DNA from 4 places in the Sphaerisporangium rubeum genome. Region 4 is predicted to be linked to each of the others. Evidence: predicted binding sites of a transcription regulator. Region 4 holds the regulator's gene; each other region holds the start of a gene.

Region 1 (4,557 bases), 1.1 Mb from region 4:
ACGTTTCGCCGAGCCGGACCGGCCCCGCGGACCGTCGCCGGGCCGGTTCCGAGGTCCTCGCCAAGCCGAACGGACCCTGCGGGTCCAGGGGAAAACCACTGGACCCGGCCTCGTGGCGGCCCGTAGGTTGTGCCGTCGTGGAGATTCGCGACCTGACCGAGGACGACCTCGGCGCCGTGCTCGACTGCAGGACCCGTGCGTTCGGGCCGTTGTCGGGGGACGACGTCAGGTCGTGGCGCACCGTGGTCACACCACTGTTCGCCGAGGGCCGCTACCTCGGCGTGTTCGACGGCACCCGCCTCACGGGGGCGGGCAGGATCAACGACTTCGTCCAGTGGTGGCACGGCCGGCCGATCCCCATGGGGGGCATCGCGGGGATCACGGTGGCGCCTGAGGACCGGGGCCGGGGGGTCGGCCGCGCGCTGATGCGCGCGCTGCTCGACCGGTGCGCCGGCCTCGGCTACCACGTCTCCGCGCTGTACCCGGCCACCACGCCGCTGTACCGCGGTCTCGGCTGGGAGCACGCCGGTGGCCGGTACCGCGTCAAGCTGCCGGCCGAGGCGCTGCGCACGCTGCTGCGCGACCGCTCGGAACCGGGTACGCCGCTGCGCCGGATCACCCCGGACGACGCTCCCGAGATCGGCAAGGTGCTCGGCCGCGTCCTCGGTGCGGCCCGCGCGTCGGGGCCGCTGGCGTGGGAGGAACGGCTGGTACGTCACTGGCTGGACGACGACTCCGAGTACGGCTACCTCGCCGACGACGGCTACGTCGTGTACAGCTGGGACGGCGGTGACCTGGACGTCGACAACCTCGTCGCCGGCTCCGAGGCCACCGCGCGGGCCCTGTGGTCGCTGGTCGGCTCCTCCTCCTCGGTGGCCCGCACGGTCACCGCCACCGTCGAGCCCTCCGACCCGCTGCTGTGGCTGCTGCGTGAGCGCAAGGACGAGCACGTCACGATCACGCGGTGGATGTTCCGCCTCGTCGACCTGCCGGCCGCCGTCGCCGCGCGCGGCTACCCCGACCCGGTGACCGCCGAGACCGTCGTCGAGGTGGACGACCCCGAGCGGCCCGCCAACTCCGGCGCCTGGCTGCTCTCGGCCGCCGGGGGCGCCGCCTCCGCGACCCGGGTCCCCGCGGGGGGCCACGCGGCGCCGCGCCTCACGATCAACGGCATGTCCGCGCTGTTCGCCGGCGTGCCGGTCGCCACGCTGCGCCGCGCGGGCCTGCTGACCGGCGGCACCCCGCGGACCGACGAGACCCTCGCGGCGCTGTTCGCCGCCGAGCCCTACCTGCTCGACTACTTCTGATCCGCTTCTTGCGGCTTCGTACGGAAATCCGGTGCCGCACCGGGAGGCGGTGCGTGCGCGGGACCCCCGATAGGGGTACAGTCTTGCGCCGAACAGGTGTTCGGCAGGCGGGAGGCGGGGCTGGTGCGGCTGCCGGAGCTGCGGGTGATGGGGGTCGATCCCGGGCTGACACGGTGCGGCCTCGGCGCCGTCGAGGGCCGGGCCGGCGCGCCGCTCACCCTGGTCAAGGTCGGGGTGGCGCGCACACCGGCGGGGCACGACATCGGCGCGCGGCTCGTGGCCATCGAGGCCGAGATCGAGCGCTGGCTCGACGATGTGCGGCCCCACGCCGTCGCGGTGGAGCGCGTCTTCAGCCAGAGCAACCTGCGCACGGTCATGGGCACCGCTCAGGCGTCCGCCGTCGCCATCGTCTGCGCCTCCCGCCGCGGGCTCCCCGTGGCGCTGCACACGCCGTCCGAGGTCAAGGCCGCGATCACCGGGTACGGCAACGCCGACAAGGCCCAGATCGGCGCCATGGTGACCCGCCTGCTGCGCCTGCCGGCCATGCCGAAACCCGCCGACGCGGCCGACGCGCTGGCCCTCGCCATCTGCCACATCTGGCGCGGGGGCCCCCAGAACCGCCTCGCCGAGGCCATCGCCAAGGCGCGCTCACGCGGCGGCGGCCCCGTCCCGCGGATCGGCGCGGCCCACGGCGACGAGACCGGCCAGATCCACGGATCCACCGACGAGACCGGGGAAGAGGTGACCGGATGATCGCGTCCGTCGCGGGCCGGGTGGCGGCACTCGGGCCGGACTCGGCGGTGGTGGAGGTCGGCGGCGTCGGCGTCCTGGTGCACTGCGCACCCGGCACCCTCGCCGGGCTCCGGGTGGGCGAGCAGGGCCGCCTGTCCACGTCCCTGGTGGTCCGCGAGGAGTCGCTGACGTTGTACGGCTTCGCCTCCGACGACGAGCGCCTGGTCTTCGAGATGCTGCAGACCGCCTCAGGTGTCGGCCCGAGGCTCGCGCTGGCCATGCTCGCCGTGCACTCCCCGAACGCTCTGCGGGTCGCCGTGGCGAGCGCCGACGTCAAGACCCTCACCATGGTCCCCGGCATCGGCCAGAAAGGCGCGCAGCGCATCATCCTGGAGCTGAAGGACAAACTCGGCACACCGGCGGAGTCCGTCGACGCCGCGCTGAACGGCCGTCCCGGCCCCGCTCTGTGGCGCGACCAGGTCCACGCGGCCCTCGTCGGCCTCGGCTACTCGGCCAGGGACGCCGACGAGGCCGTCGCCGTCGTCTCCGCCGAGGCCGACGCCGCCACCGCCGAGGGCCGCGTCCCCGCCGTGGCCGTCCTGCTGAAGTCCGCGTTGCGGGCCCTGAGCGTGAGATAGGGGAGCGATGAGCCTGGGACGCGACCTGGTGTCGCCGGACGCCGAGGGGGACGAGCAGGCGATCGAGTCGGCGCTGCGGCCGAAGCGGCTCGCCGAGTTCATCGGGCAGGGGCGGGTGCGCGAACAGTTGTCGCTGGTGCTGGAGAGCGCGGTGCGGCGGGAGCGGTCGCCGGACCACGTGCTGATGAGCGGCGCGCCGGGGCTCGGCAAGACCACCCTCGCCATGATCATCGCAGCCGAGCTCGGCGCGCCGTTGCGGCTGACCTCGGGTCCCGCGCTCGAACGAGCCGGCGATCTCGCGGCGATCCTGTCCACGTTGTCGGAGGGCGAGGTGCTGTTCGTGGACGAGATCCACCGCATGGCCCGGCCCGCCGAGGAGATGCTGTACCTCGCCATGGAGGACTTCCGGGTCGACATCGTGGTCGGCAAGGGCCCGGGGGCCACCGCGATCCCTCTGGAGATCGCGCCGTTCACGCTGGTCGGCGCCACCACACGTGCGGGCCTGCTGCCGGCGCCGCTGCGCGACCGCTTCGGTTTCGTCGCGCACATGGACTTCTACGAGGCCGAGGAGCTGGAGCAGGTGCTGCACCGCTCCGCGCGCCTGCTGTCGCTCGACCTTCCCCCCGAAGGCGCCACCGAGATCGCGCGCCGCTCCCGCGGCACGCCGCGCATCGCCAACCGCCTGCTGCGCCGCGTCCGCGACTTCGCCGAGGTCCGCACCGGCGGCGTCATCACCCGCGAGGTCGCCTCCGCCGCGCTCGACCTGTACGAGGTGGACGGCGAGGGCCTGGACCGCCTCGACCGCGCGGTCCTCGGCGCGCTGCTGCGCAAGTTCGGCGGCGGCCCGGTCGGCCTGTCCACCCTCGCGGTCGCCGTCGGCGAGGAACCCGAGACCGTCGAGGTGGTCGCCGAGCCGTTCCTGGTGCGCCAGGGCCTGCTGGCCCGCACGCCACGCGGCAGGGTCGCCACCGCGGCCGCGTGGGCCCACCTGGGCCTCACCCCGCCTCCCGACGCCTTCGGCGCCGCGCCGACCCTGTTCGGCGGCACGGCTTCCTGAAGCGGCCGTTTCCTGACAGGCGGGTTTACAGCGGCCCTCGGGACCTTCGTTGCACAAGAGGACACAGGGGGCGGTGAAATCCGGGAGAGCGGCGAGAGATCCGTCTCACAGTGGGTACGTGTGCTGGTGGAGGGGCTCGAACTGAAACTTTCAAATCAACCGTATGGGCCGGTCACAGATCGGTGACAACGGGAACTTTCCCGTGTGCCGGTTCGTGGGGTCGTTGCCGGGCTTTGACAAGCTCGCCTAAACTCCGTGGCTTGGCTGCATGTGTACGCTGAGACGCTCGGCGCTCGTGCCGTCCGCCGCCAGACCTCCGGTCGCAGGCCGGTCAGTTCATTAACCGGAAGGAAGCCCCCGTGCAGGGCCTTGGATCTTTCTTGCCACTGATCTTGTTGGTCGTGGTCTTCTACTTCCTGCTCATCCGCCCGCAGCGCAAGCGGCAGCAGGAGCAGCTCCAGATGCAGAACAGCCTGGTGCCGGGCACGCGCGTCATGACCACGACCGGTCTGTTCGCCACGGTGGTCGCGCTCCAGGACGACGACCTGGTCCTGGAGATCGCTCCCGGTGTGGAGACCCTCTGGATCAAGGGTGCCATCGGCCGCGTGGTGACGCCGGTCGAGGAGGAGACGGTGGACAATGGTGACGGTGTACAGGACACCGTGGCCGGCGACCCGATCGGCGACCCCATCAAGGAGGCCGACCACGGCGCGAACGAAGGTTCGGCCGACAAGAAGTCCTGATTAGGCTCATCGCAAACCCCTTGACGAAAGAACTGACCACCAGTGGCCCGATCGACCAGTAGCCAAAGCAGGCCGGGACG
Region 2 (4,557 bases), 3.3 Mb from region 4:
CGCACGGGGTCGTTCACGGTGAACACGAACGACGCGAGCAGCGGCACCACGAAGTACAGCCCGGCGAGCGCGAGCACCACGCCGCGCCACCCCCGCACCCGGCGGGGCCGGGCCGTACGGGACGCGGGGGCCTCGACGTCGGGGAGGACGGTGGGGGTCAGCGCAGCCATCGCGCGCTCCTGCGCTGGAGGGGCAGGTAGACGGCCATCACCAGACCGGCCACCACGATCATGTCGAAGCTGAGCGCGAGCGCCACGTTCTCGTGGCCGATCAGCACGTTGCCGGTGAGCGCGTCCGCGATCTGCAGCGTGACCAGCGGCACGACCGTGCCGACCATGGCGGCGGCGGTGGCGTACGCGGCGAAGGCCCCGCCGAACAGCAGCACGACCCCGCCGAGCAGCGCGGGGGTGAGCACCGGGACGCCGACGTACCGCCAGAACTGCCACGCCGACGCGCCGTTGCCGCGCGCCGCCTCCCGCCACTGCGGACGCAGGCCGTCCAGCGCCGGCACCATGACCAGCACCATCAGCGGGATGGAGAAGTACAGGTACACCAGCGCGAGACCCCAGAAGCTGTACAGGCTCCACCCGGCGTCGCCGAGGCCGAGGCCGCGGGTGAGCACGCCGGAGTTGCCGAGGGTCGCGATCCACGCGAACGCCAGCGGAACGCCACCGAAGTTGGCGAGCACCCCGGACGCCGTCAGCACGGCCTCACGCAGCGCGCGGAACCGCGACGTCACGACGGCCTGCGCGAGGAACGTCCCGAGCACGGCGCCGGTGACGGCGACCAGCACGGAGAGCTTGACGCTGCCGAGCAGCGCCGTGAGGTAGGCCCCCTGGAGCGACTCGGTGAGGTTGGCCGTGGTGAACGAGCCCTCGGAGGTGAACGCGCCGCCGAGCAGGGCCGCGGCGGGGACGCCGAAGGCGAGCCCCACGAAGATCAGCAGAGGCAGCGCCGCGGCCCAGCCCGGCGCGCCGAGGCGCCGTCCGCCGGCCCTGCGGGGCAGGCGGACCGGCGCCATGGGGGAGATGTCCGTCATGGACGTCAGCCCGAGACCGCGGCGCCCCAGCCGGTGGCCAGGACCTCCTTGGCCTTGGTGACCTGCGCGTCGGTCGGGAACTGCGGCGTGCCGTCCACGGCGGGGAGCTTGGCGACGAGGGTCGCGTCGGCCGAGCCGTCGGCCTGCATGGCCGGCAGCAGCACGGGACGCGCGTAGCCCTTCAGCCACAGGTTCTGGCCCTCGGGGCTGTACAGGAACTCCTGCCACAGCCGCGCGGCGGCCGGGTGGGGTGCGTCCTTGTTGATGGCCTGCGCGTAGAACTGCGCGTACTTGCCGTCGGAGGGGACGGCGATCTTCCAGTCGACACCCTTGCCGGTGAACTCGTCGGTGTAACCGGCGTTGAGGTAGTCCCAGTCGATGCTGATCGGGGTCTCGCCGCTCTGCACGGTCGCCGGGGTCGACTCGACGGGGTTGAAGTTCCCGGCGTCCTTGAGCTTGCCGAAGAACTCGATGCCGGGCTGGATGTCGTCGAACGAGCCGCCGTTGGCCAGCGACGCGGCGTATACCCCGGCGAACGCGGCACCCGCCTTGGTCGGGTTGCCGTTCAGCGCGACCTGGCCCTTGTACTCGGGCTTGAGCAGGTCGGCGAACGACTGCGGGCAGTTGCCGACCTTCTTGGCGTCGCAGCCGATGGAGACGTAGCCGCCGTAGTCGTTGTACCAGGCGCCGTCCGCGTCCTTCTGGCCCTCGGGGATCTTGTCCCAGGACTGCACCTTGTACGGCGCGAACAGGCCTTCGGCGGCGCCGCTCAGCGCGAACGCGGTGCCGAGGTCGAGGACGTCGGGTGCGCGGTCCTGGCCCTTGCGGGTCTTGACGGCGTTGATCTCGTCCTGGCTGGACCCGTCCGGGTTCTCGCTGTTGACCTTGATGCCGTACTTGGCGGTGAACGCCGAGATGATCTCGCCGTAGTTGGCCCAGTTCGGCGGGAGGGCGATGACGTTGAGCCGGCCTTCCTTCTTCGCGGCCTCGACCAGTTCGTCCAGGCCGCCGAAGTCGGCCGCCGAGGTGGCGGTCTTGCCGGCACCGGCGGCGGTGACGCCGGTGCCCGCGGTCGGTGCGGCGCCACAGGCGGCGCCAAGAGAAGTGGCGACGGTAAGGACGGCCGCCAGGCCGACCATACGCGTACGGGATGAATGCACGTTTAGCTCCCGCTATCGGAGGTACGGGAGGAAGTTACGCGGCCCCGGACAACAAACAGTGGCCAGTCCGCTGCGTTCCGGTGCGGCTGTGTGAACGACCCATGAAGTGATCGCCGTCGCCGGCCGATCACGTACAGAACACTCCCGGCTCGTCTGGATTTGCCGTCCAAGCTCTGGGAACATATGTTCGAAGCAGCACCGCCCGTCTTCCCCCGGGTGCTCCACAGTTCCAAGGACCCAGGGAGAAGAACCGCCTTGAGCAGAATCTACGGCGATCCCATCGAGGTGTGGACGCGGGAGGACGACCCCGTCCGCTTCGTCTGGCGGGACCGGCTGTACGTCGTGCGCCGCGTCCTCGACCACTGGGTGACCTCCCGCGAGTGGTGGAAGATCGCCGACAGCGACCCGGGTGAGCGGCGCTTCTGGCGGGTCGAGGCCAGCCCCGGCGGCCAGGCCGGCACCTACGAGCTGCGGTACGACACCGCGAGCGAAGGCTGGCTGCTGCTGAGAGCGTGGGACTGATGTTCCCCCACCTGCACGTCGCCTCCGCCTATTCCCTGCGGTACGGCACGGCGTTCCCCGCCGCACTGGCGGCCCGCGCCGCCGAGCGCGGCATGGACATGCTCGCGCTGACCGACCGTGACGGCATGTACGGCGTCGTCAAGCACGTCCAGGCGTGCGCCGCCGCCGGTGTCGCCCCCATCGCCGGCGTCGACTTCGCGCTGGACCGTCCCGGTGACGACGCCTGCCGCGTGACCGTGCTCGCCAGGTCCGGCGGGTGGGCCCACCTGTGCCGGCTCACCACCGAGGCCCACCAGGCGGGGGAGCGCGGTGAGCCGTACGTCACCCGCGCCATGATCGCCAGGCACGCCGACGGCCTGGTGGTCCTGCTCGGCCCGAGGTCCGACGCCGGTCACGCGGTCGCCGAGCGCCGCGACCAGCGGGCCCGCGAGCTGCTGGCGGCGTGGCGCGCCGCCGTACCCGACCTGGTGGTGGAGGTCGTCGACCACTACGGGCAGCGAGACGCCGTCGTCGCGCGCCGCATGCTGGCCCTGGCGAAGGCGGCGGGCCTGTCCGCCGTGCTGACCAACGCCGTACGCCATCTGGACCCCGGCGACTACCGGGTGGGGGACGTGCTCGACGCGGCACGCAAACTCGTGCCGCTGCACCCCCGCCACCTGGAGCACTCCGCCGCGCACGCCTACCTCAAGGACGGCCGCGAGATGGCCCTGATGGCGAGACGCGTCTGCGGCGACGGCGCCGCCGAGCTGCTCGCCACCACCCGCCGCGTCGCCGAGCGCTGCGTGCTCGACCCACTGGAGGTCCTCGCGCTCGTCGGCGACCCGCAACGGCTGCACCTGCCTGAAGTGGACGCCGACCCCGTGCCGCTGCTGCGCCGCCGCTGCGAGGAAGGCCTGGCCCACCGCGGCATGGAACGCTCCAGTCAGGCCCGCGACCGCCTCGCCGACGAGCTCGCCGTCATCGAGCGCAAACGGCTGTCGGGGTACTTCATCGTCGTCGCCGGCATCACCGACATGATCCGCGAGATGGGGGTGCGCTGCGCCGTACGCGGCTCGGCGGCCGGCAGCCTCGTCACGCACCTGCTGCGCATCGGCGAGGTCAACCCCCTCGACCACGGCCTGCTCATGGAGCGCTTCCTGTGCGACAGCCGCAGAGGGCTGCCGGACATCGACGTGGACGTGGAGTCCGCGCGGCGCCTCGACTGCTACCGTGCCATCCTCGGCCGGTACGGCGAGAGCCGCGTCGCGTGCGTGTCGATGATGGAGACCTACCGGGCCCGCAGCGCCATCCGTGACGTCGGCGCCGCCATGGGCCTGCCGCCGCACGAGATCGACACCATCGCCAAGGCGTTCCCTCACGTACGGGCCCGCCAGATCCGTACCGCGCTCACCGATCTGCCGGAACTGCGCGGCAGCGGCCTGAACGACCGCGCGCTGTCCACGATGTTCACGCTCGCCGAGAGACTCGACGGCCTGCCACGGCACATCGCGCTGCACCCCTGCGGCGTCCTCGTCGGCAACGCCGGGCTGCGCGACCGCACCCCCGTGGAACGCAGCCTGCTGGAGTTCCCGATGAGCCAGTTCGACAAGGAGGACGTCGAGGAGCTCGGGCTGCTCAAGCTCGACGTGCTCGGCGTGCGCATGCAGTCCGCCATGGCGTACACGCTGAAGGAGATCGAGCGCGTGGACGGCACGCGCGTCGACCTGGAGCAGGACGTGCCGAGGGACGACACCCCCACCTACGACATGATCCGCACCGGCCGCACGCTCGGCTGCTTCCAGATCGAGTCCCCCGGTCAGCGTGAACTGGTCGCCAAGATGGAACCCCGGCAGATCC
Region 3 (4,557 bases), 3.1 Mb from region 4:
CCACGAGGTGGCCCCCAGCACGAAGACGTCACCCACGCGGGACTCGTACACCATCTCCTCGTCCAGCTCGCCGACCCGCCGGCCGCCGCGGCCCTCGCCGCCACCGGCCAGGAACACGCCGAACATGCCGCGGTCGGGGATGGTGCCGGCGTTGGTCACCGCGAGGCGCTGCGCGCCGGGACGGCCGGTGATCCGGCCCGTCACGCGGTCCCACACCACACGAGGCCGCAGCTCGGCGAACTCGTCGCTCGGGTAACGACCGGCCAGCATGTCCAGCGTGGCCTCCAGCGCGCTGCGCGGCAGCGTCGCGTACGGCGCGGCGCGGCGGATCACGGTCTCCAGCTCGTCGACCGTCCACTCGTCCAGTGCGCACATCGCCACGATCTGCTGGGCCAGCACGTCAAGGGGATTGCGGGGACAGCGGGTCTCCTCGATCTGGCCGGCCCGCATGCGTTCGGAGACGACGGCCGTCTGGATCAGATCGCCGCGGTACTTGGGGAAGATCACACCCTTGGAGACCGCGCCGACCTGGTGGCCCGCGCGGCCGATGCGCTGCAGACCGCTCGCCACGCTCGGCGGCGCCTCCACACAGGCCACGAGGTCGACGGCCCCCATGTCGATGCCGAGCTCCAGGCTGGACGTCGCCACCACCGCCGGCAGCCGGCCGGACTTCAACTCCTCCTCGATCTGGGCCCGCTGCTCCTTGGACACCGAGCCGTGGTGGGCCCGCACGATCTCGGGCACCACGCCTTTGGCCGCACCCGCCTGCGCCATGATCTCCGCGGGGGCCGGCCTGGTCGCCGGCCCCGGAACGGGGGTGCCCTCCCCGGTGGAGGAACGCTCGAACGCCAGCTCGTTGAGGCGGGAGCACAGGCGCTCGGCCAGTCGGCGGGAGTTGGCGAAGACGATGGTCGAGCGGTGGGAGCCGATCAGGCCGAGCAGATGCTCCTCGACGTGCGGCCAGATCGACCGCCGAGGCGGGTCCTCCGTGGCCCACGGCGACTCGCTCTCCTCGGCGAGGCCGGGTGCCACGGGCTCGCCTGGCTCGCCGCCTCGGACGGACGGCCGGCGCGGCGGGCCGTCCAACTCGGTCATGTCCTCGACGGGAACGATCACCTCGACCTCGATGACCTTGTCGGACGGCGGCTGCACGACCGCGGCGGGCCGGGAGCCGCCGAGGAACGTCGCGATCTCGCTCACCGGCCGGACCGTGGCCGACAGGCCGATGCGCTGCGCGGGCCGGGGGAGCAGGGTGTCGAGCCGCTCCAGCGTCACCGCCAGGTGAGCGCCGCGCTTGGCGCCCGCCACGGCGTGCACCTCGTCGACGATGACGGTGTCGACCTCGCGCAGCGCGTCACGCGCCTTGCTGGTCAGCAGAAGGTAGAGCGACTCGGGGGTGGTGATCAGGATGTCGGAGGGCCGGGAGGCGAAGCGGCGGCGGTCCTCGGTCGTGGTGTCACCGGACCGGACGGCCACCGAGACCTCCGGCGCGGTCAGCCCCATGGCGCGTGCCGCCTGGCCGATGCCGGCGAGCGGAGCGCGGAGATTGCGCTCGACGTCGACCGCCAGCGCCTTGAGCGGCGACACGTATACCACCCGGCAGCGCCGCGGCGCCGGGTCCTTCTTCTTGCCTCGGCCCCTCGCACCCTTCGCGGAGCCGTCCTCCGCCGCACGCGACCCCGCCGGCCTCTCGGCCATGTGAGCGGCCGCCAGGCGGTCCAGGGACCACAGGAACGCGGCCAGGGTCTTGCCGGAGCCGGTGGGAGCCACCACGAGGGTGTTGTCGCCTCGCGCGATCGACCGCCAGGCGCCTTCCTGCGCGGCCGTCGGCGCGGCGAAGGCGCCGGTGAACCATCGCCTGGTCACCGGTGTGAAATGGTCGAGCACGGAAGCGGTCACCGTCCCATCATGCAACCCGCCACCGACAGAAAACGTCCGCCGTCCGCCGCCGGCGGCGGTCCCGCTCCGTACCCGCTCCGAAGCCCGGTGACCTGGCCGGTCTTGACATTCGGGACACACGGGACGTCATCTGGGACCATGGACATCGACTACGCGGCGATCGATGCGGCCCGGGAACGTATACGGGAACAGCACATCCACGCACGGCGGCCCGAAAGCAGCGCTCGCGGCCTGCACCACTTCGCACTGATCTGCTCCGACGTCGAGCGGACCATCGGCTTCTACCAGGGACTCCTGGAGTTCCCGCTGACCGAGATATTCGAGAACCGGGACTACAAAGGCTCCAACCACTTCTTCTTCGACATCGGCAACGGCAACCTGCTGGCGTTCTTCGACCTCCCGGGGCTCGACCTGCCGCAGTACAAGGAGGTGCTCGGGGGCCTCCACCACATCGCCATCTCCGTCGAACGCGGCAAGTGGGAGAGGCTGCGCGGCAAGCTGGACGACGCCGGAGTCCCGTACCAGGTGGAGAGCGACGCCTCGATCTACTTCCGCGACCCGGACGGAGCACGCCTGGAACTGCTCGCCGATCCGCTGGGAGAGATGTACGGCACGAAGGTCATGTGAGCGCGCCGGGGTCCTCGAGGTCCGTGCGCCTCTCGGCGGCGACGATACTGAGGGGATGCGCCTCACGGATTTCTGGCAGCGGATGAACCGCCACTTCGGCGAGAGGTACGCCGAGTCCTGGGCCCATGACTACGTCATCGCTCAGCTCGGCGGCCGTACCGTCACGCAGGCGCTGGCCGAAGGGGAGTCGGCCAAGACCGTCTGGCGCGCGGTGTGCGAGGTGACCGACATCGACCCGAGGCTTCGCTGAGCGGTGACCACTTCCGGCGAGCCGTCCGGACTCGGCCCCCCGATCGAACAATCGTTCGCTATATTTGGACCTGCCGACGTCCCGGTGCCGCGGGTTCCGGAAATTGTCGGTGCCACCCCGTAGCCTCCAGGCGACGGAAACGAAAACCTCACACCCTCCAGGGGGCACTCCATGGCAGCCAACGACCGCGAGAAGGCCCTCGAGACCGCCCTCGCCCAGATCGAGCGCCAGTTCGGCAAGGGCTCTGTCATGCGCCTCGGCGATGACGCCAGGGCCCCCATCGAGGTGATCCCGACCGGGGCGATCGCGCTCGACGTCGCGCTCGGCATCGGGGGTTTCCCCCGTGGCCGCATCGTCGAGATCTACGGTCCCGAGTCCAGCGGTAAGACCACCGTGGCGCTGCACGCCGTCGCCAACGCACAGCGTCAGGGCGGCATCGCGGCGTTCATCGACGCCGAGCACGCTCTCGACCCTGAGTACGCGCGCAAGCTCGGGGTCGACACCGACGCTCTGCTGGTGTCGCAGCCCGACACCGGTGAGCAGGCCCTTGAGATCGCCGACATGCTGATCCGCTCCGGCGCGATCGACCTCGTCGTGATCGACTCGGTCGCGGCCCTCGTGCCGAAGGCCGAGATCGAGGGTGAGATGGGTGACAGCCACGTCGGCCTGCAGGCCCGGCTGATGTCCCAGGCGCTGCGCAAGGTCGCGGGTGCGCTCAACAACACCGGCACCACCGCGATCTTCATCAACCAGCTCCGCGAGAAGATCGGCGTCATGTTCGGCTCGCCGGAGACCACGACCGGCGGCAAGGCCCTCAAGTTCTACGCCTCGGTCCGTCTCGACGTCCGCCGCATCGAGACCCTCAAGGACGGCACCGAGCCCGTCGGCAACCGCACCCGCGTCAAGGTCGTCAAGAACAAGATGGCCCCGCCCTTCCGCCAGGCCGACTTCGACATCCTGTACGGCGTCGGCATCTCCCGCGAAGGCGGCCTGATCGACATGGGTGTCGAGCACGGCTTCGTCCGCAAGGCCGGCGCCTGGTACACCTACGAAGGCGACCAGCTCGGCCAGGGCAAGGAGAACGCTCGCAACTTCCTCAAGTCCAACCCCGACATCGCCAACGAGATCGAAAAGAAGATCAAGGAAAAGCTCGGCGTAGGCCCCCGCATCGACACCCCCGCCGAGCCCCAGGCCGCCGCCACCCCCCCGTCACCCCCCACCCGCGGCGCCAAGGCCCCCAAGCCCGGCGACGTCTGATCCGCCCCGCCTCCGGAGCTGACCCGGCATGCCCGCGGAAGACCCCACCCCCCGTCCCACCGGCCCTTTCTGGAACGACGGGGGTGAGTCTCCCGACCCCGAGCGCGTCCGCGGTGCCTCCACGGGCCGCAGGTCCGGCGGCCGTGGCCGCTCCACCGGTCGGGGGTCTGGCGGTCGTGATGGCTCGTCGGGCCGGGGGTTCGACGGTCCGGTGCCGGGGTCGGTGGCCGCGTCCGGGGCCGCAGCCGATCCGGCGGCGGTGGCGCGGAGCATCTGCCTGCGGTTGCTGACGCTCGCCCCCCGTACGCGGGCCGAGCTGGCGCAGGCGATGCGGAAGAGAAATGTTCCCGACGACGTGGCGGAGGCCGTGCTCGATCGGTACACCGAGGTCGGTCTGATCGATGACGAGGCGTACGCCGAGGCGTGGGTCAGTTCCCGGCACGCCGGCCGGGGCCTCGCGCGTCGAGCGCTGGCTTCTGAGCTGCGTAACCGTGGCGTCGCCGAGGAGACCGTCCGCGACGCCG
Region 4 (4,557 bases):
GAACTTCAGCAGGTTGATGCTGGCGAGGTTGCAGGAGGAGTTGTCCAGGTGGACGTACTCCGAGCACGGGTTGGACGCGGTGATGCGGCCGGTCTCGGGGCAGGTGTGCCAGTCGTTGATCGTGTCGTCGTACTGCACGCCGGGGTCGGCGCACTCCCACGCGGCCTTCGCCATCTTGCGGAACAGCGACTTGGCGTCGATCCGCTCGATCACCTCGCCGGACAGCCGGGCCCGCAGCCCGAAGTCGCCGCCGGACTCGACGGACCGCATGAACTCGTCGGACACGCGGACGGAGTTATTGGCGTTCTGGTACTGCACCGAGACGATGTCACGGCCGCCGAGGTCCATGTCGAAGCCCGCGTCGCGCAGCGCGCGGATCTTGTCCTCCTCGCGGGCCTTGGTCTCGATGAACTCCTCGATGTCGGGGTGGTCGACGTCGAGCACGACCATCTTGGCGGCCCTGCGGGTGGCGCCGCCGGACTTGATGGTGCCGGCGGAGGCGTCGGCGCCGCGCATGAACGACACCGGGCCGCTCGCGGTGCCGCCGCTGGACAGCAGCTCCTTGCTGGACCGGATGCGGGAGAGGTTGACGCCGGAGCCCGACCCTCCCTTGAAGATCACACCCTCTTCCTTGTACCACTCCAGGATCGACTCCATCTGGTCGTCGACCGCCAGGATGAAGCACGCGCTGACCTGCTGCGGCGAGGCGGTGCCGACGTTGAACCACACCGGCGAGTTGAAGCTGAACACCTGGTGGATCAAGGCGTGCTTCAGCTCGTGGTCAAAGATCTCGGCGTCCTCCTCGGTGGCGAAGTAGCCGTGCTCGCGGCCCGTGCGGGTGTACACGCCGACCACGCGGTCGACGAGCTCCTTGAGGCTGCGCTCGCGCACCGGCGTGCCGACGGCGCCGCGGAAGTACTTGGTGGTGACGATGTTGGCGGCGTTCACCGACCAGAAGTCGGGGAACTCCACGCCGCGCTGCTCGAAGTTGACCGAGCCGTCCCGCCAGTTGGTCATCACGACGTCACGGTGCTCCCAGCGCACCTGGTCGTACGGGTGCACACCGGGGGTGGTGTGGATACGCCTGATCTTCAAGCCCTTGGGGGCGCGCTTACCCCCGCGTCCCACTGAGCCACTCACCGTCTCCGTCATGATCTCCCCCTTCCGGGGCCCAGGCCCACGTTGTACGAAACACGTCGTCACACCGCCGAAGTCCCCGCGGGGACCGGTCACCGTCAGGCCGGTGCCTCCCGGCCGGCCGCCCTGGCGTCCCGCGCGGCTCGCAGCTGCTCGATCTCCGCCTCGAAGTCGGCGAGGGTCTCGAAGCCGCGGTACACCGAGGCGAACCGCAGGTAGGCCACCTCGTCCAGCTCGCGCAGCGGCCCGAGAATGGCGAGGCCCACCTCGTGCGCCGGGATCTCGGCGGCCCCGGTGGCCCGGATGCTCTCCTCGACCCGCTGGCCGAGCTGCGCCAGGGAGTCCTCGCCGACGGGCCGGCCCTGGCAGGCCCGCCGCACCCCGGCGATCACCTTGTCCCTGGAGAACGCCTCGGTGACCCCGCTGCGTTTGCTGACCATCAGCAGCACGGTCTCCTGGGTGGTGAACCGGCGTCCGCACTCGGGGCAGGTGCGCCTGCGGCGGATCGCCGCGCCGTCCTCGGTGGAACGGCTGTCGATGACCCGGGTGTCCGGATGACGACAGAACGGACAGTGCACGTGCCACCTCCCCGCCGCATGCGGAAGCAGGCCGGCGCACTTACCCGTTGACTACCCGGTGCGCCGACAGAAACACAACCTATGGTGAACCACATCGGTGTAACTACTAGATGTTGTGGTCCAACCGTAGGAGTGCCGCACCATGAACGCAAGTCGGCGCGACCCCTACGCTCGAAACACCCTCCCCAGCAGCGGCAACGGGCCCCGATGGCGGCGTGTCGCAACCACGGCCCCACCTGCACCCCAGGACTCGGACGCCTCGACCGCGACGCCGCCGGGACACCACCGGGGGAACCTTACGAACAGGCGCCGCGCGTGATCGACTTCGACACCCACCCGGCATAAGATCGCAGAAGTCGAACACGAGAGCGATCGAACTCCCGTACGATGGCGGACACGATCGTGCCCGCTCAGGGGCATGTTTCTCGAACACCAGTTTGATGACGATCTTCAACAGAGTTATTGTCGCGTGTAGGCGGCATGGCAGGTAGGGCAGGCAGGGCAGGCAGGGCAGGCACACGGCGGCCGGACGGGGCGGCTGCCACGGACCGAGCGCCTCACCGGCGCGCGGTGAGGAGGAGTTCATGAGTGAGCAGGACGCGATCGGCACGGTCGCCAGCGACCTGGCGGTGCGCAGGCGTGACGAACTCGGTCTCACCCCGAGGCAGCGCAAGATCCTCGAGGTGATCCGCGACTCGGTGCAGCAGCGCGGCTATCCGCCGTCGATGCGCGAGATCGGCGAGGCCGTCCGGCTCACCAGCACCTCCAGCGTCTCCCACCAGCTCACCGCGCTCCAGCGCAAGGGGTACCTCCGCCGCGACCCCCACCGGCCCCGTGCCCTTGAGGTCCGCCTCCCCGGCGAGCCCGTGCTGTGGGTCGACCCCGTGGACGGCGAGGAGGAGCCGCTCGTCACCCGGCCCGCCGCGGCGTTCGTGCCGCTGGTCGGCCGCATCGCCGCCGGCGGTCCCATCCTGGCCGAGGAGCGCGTCGAGGACGTCTTCGCGCTGCCGAAGCAGCTCGTCGGCGAGGGCACGCTGTTCCTGCTCCAGGTCGCCGGCGACTCCATGATCGACGCCGCCATCGCGGACGGCGACTGGGTCGTGGTGCGCCAGCAGCCGGTCGCCGACAACGGCGACATCGTCGCCGCGATGATCGACGGCGAGGCCACCGTGAAGACCTTCAAGCGCAAGGACGGCCACGTCTGGCTGGTCCCGCAGAACGCCGTGTACGACCCCATCCCCGGCGACGAGGCCACGATCCTCGGCAAGGTCACCGCCGTCCTGCGCAAGCTCTGAGCCCACCCCGCCAGGCCGCCCCCCGCCGGGTCGGACCACCACCAGCCGGGTCAGCAGTGGCTGACCCGGCTTTTCGGTGTCTCCCTGGCCCTGTGCCGGCCGCAGTGGCGACCGGCCTCAGTGCCGACCATGGTGCCAACTGTGATGCCGGACGTGATGCCGACCATGGTGCCGGCCGTGATGCCGGCCTCAGGGGACGATGTTGACCAGCTTGGGTGCGCGCACGATCACCTTGCGCGGGCTGCCGTCGAGGTAGGCCCGCACCTTGTCCGACGCCAGGGCCAGCTCCTGCAGCTCGGCGTCCGAGACGCCGGGTGGCACCTCCAGGCGGTCACGCACCTTGCCGGCGACCTGCACGACGCACGTGACCGACTCCTGCACCAGCAGAGCGGGGTCGGCGACCGGCCAGGGGGCCGTCGCGACCGTGGGGCCGTGGCCCAGACGCTCCCAGCCCTCCTCGGCGCAGTACGGCGCGACCAGGGACAGCAGCACCGCCAGGGTCTCGGCCGCCTCGCGGACCGCCGGGTCGGCGGCGCCAGGGCCGCTGTCGATGGCGCGGCGCGCGGCGGTGGTCAGCTCCATGGTGCGCGCGACCGCCACGTTGAACTTGTGCGACTCGACCAGGCGGGTCACCTCGTCGACGGTGCGGTGCACGACCTTGCGCAGCTCGATGTCGCCGCCGGAGAAGCCGGCCCCCGGCGCGGACGCGGCCCCGGCCTCGGCCATCACACGGAAGGCCCGGCTCAGGAACTTCTGCGACGCCGCCGGTGACACGTCGGCCCAGTCGATGTCGTCCTCAGGCGGCCCGGCGAACACCATGGTCAGCCGTACGGCGTCCACCCCGAAGTTGTCGATCTGCTCGCCGAGGTCGACGCCGTTGCCCAGCGACTTGGACATGGCCTTGCCCTGGTTGACGACCTGCCCCTGGTTGAGCAGGCGCAGGAACGGCTCGGTGAAGTCCACCATGCCCATGTCGTGCAGGACCTTGGTGAAGAACCGCGAGTACAGCAGGTGCAGCACCGCGTGCTCGACGCCGCCGACGTACTGGTCGACCGGCCCCCAGCGGCGCACCTGCTCGACGTCGAACGGCGCGGTCTCCAGCTGCGGCGAGCAGTACCGCAGGAAGTACCACGAGGAGTCGACGAAGGTGTCCATCGTGTCGGTGTCGCGCAGCGCCGGGCCCTCACACTTGGGACACGCGACGTTCACCCAGTCGGTGGCGCTCGCCAGCGGCGACACACCCTTCGGCGCCAGCGCCTCGCCGCGCAGGTCGGGCAGCGTGACCGGCAGCTGGTCGTCGGGGACCGGCACCTCGCCGCAGTCGGGGCAGTGGATGATCGGGATCGGCGTGCCCCAGTAGCGCTGGCGGGACAGCAGCCAGTCGCGCAGGCGGTAGTTGACCGCGGCGGCCCCGGTGCCGCGCTCGCCGAGGATCTCGACGATGCGCGCGATGGCCTCGGCCTTGGTCAGCCCGTCCAGCGGCCCGGAGTTGACCAGGCGGCCCTCCCCCGGCGTAGCGGCGCCGGTCTCGGCGGGGTCGGGCAGGC

The links. The regulator LexA, encoded in region 4, represses DNA repair genes until DNA is damaged. The targets are predictions, from matches to a motif close to TCGAACANNTGTTCGA.
Region 1: ruvC (crossover junction endodeoxyribonuclease RuvC) is a predicted target of LexA. The motif match lies at 1,396-1,411, and genes of this name have one in related genera.
Region 2: BJ992_RS23600 (DUF6504 family protein) is a predicted target of LexA. The motif match lies at 2,375-2,390, and genes of this name have one in related genera.
Region 3: recA (recombinase RecA) is a predicted target of LexA. The motif match lies at 2,820-2,835, and genes of this name have one in related genera.

Annotation. Positions count from the first base shown of each region.
Region 1 is NZ_JACHIU010000001.1:3,291,418-3,295,974, forward strand. Features, by position in the region: gene BJ992_RS14170 (GNAT family N-acetyltransferase) at 138-1,307, shown strand; gene ruvC (crossover junction endodeoxyribonuclease RuvC) at 1,446-2,060, shown strand; gene ruvA (Holliday junction branch migration protein RuvA) at 2,057-2,677, shown strand; gene ruvB (Holliday junction branch migration DNA helicase RuvB) at 2,685-3,734, shown strand; gene yajC (preprotein translocase subunit YajC) at 4,115-4,477, shown strand; gene secD (protein translocase subunit SecD) at 4,520-4,557, shown strand, end outside.
Region 2 is NZ_JACHIU010000001.1:5,543,027-5,547,583, reverse strand. Features, by position in the region: gene BJ992_RS23615 (ABC transporter permease) at 1-170, opposite strand, end outside; gene BJ992_RS23610 (ABC transporter permease) at 158-1,039, opposite strand; gene BJ992_RS23605 (ABC transporter substrate-binding protein) at 1,045-2,199, opposite strand; gene BJ992_RS23600 (DUF6504 family protein) at 2,455-2,721, shown strand; gene BJ992_RS23595 (DNA polymerase III subunit alpha) at 2,721-4,557, shown strand, end outside.
Region 3 is NZ_JACHIU010000001.1:5,328,578-5,333,134, reverse strand. Features, by position in the region: gene BJ992_RS22695 (ATP-dependent helicase) at 1-1,899, opposite strand, end outside; gene BJ992_RS22690 (VOC family protein) at 2,038-2,526, shown strand; gene BJ992_RS22685 (DUF3046 domain-containing protein) at 2,582-2,776, shown strand; gene recA (recombinase RecA) at 2,948-4,033, shown strand; gene recX (recombination regulator RecX) at 4,062-4,557, shown strand, end outside.
Region 4 is NZ_JACHIU010000001.1:2,237,505-2,242,061, reverse strand. Features, by position in the region: gene BJ992_RS09600 (vitamin B12-dependent ribonucleotide reductase) at 1-1,152, opposite strand, end outside; gene nrdR (transcriptional regulator NrdR) at 1,236-1,715, opposite strand; gene lexA (transcriptional repressor LexA) at 2,300-3,010, shown strand; gene leuS (leucine--tRNA ligase) at 3,200-4,557, opposite strand, start outside.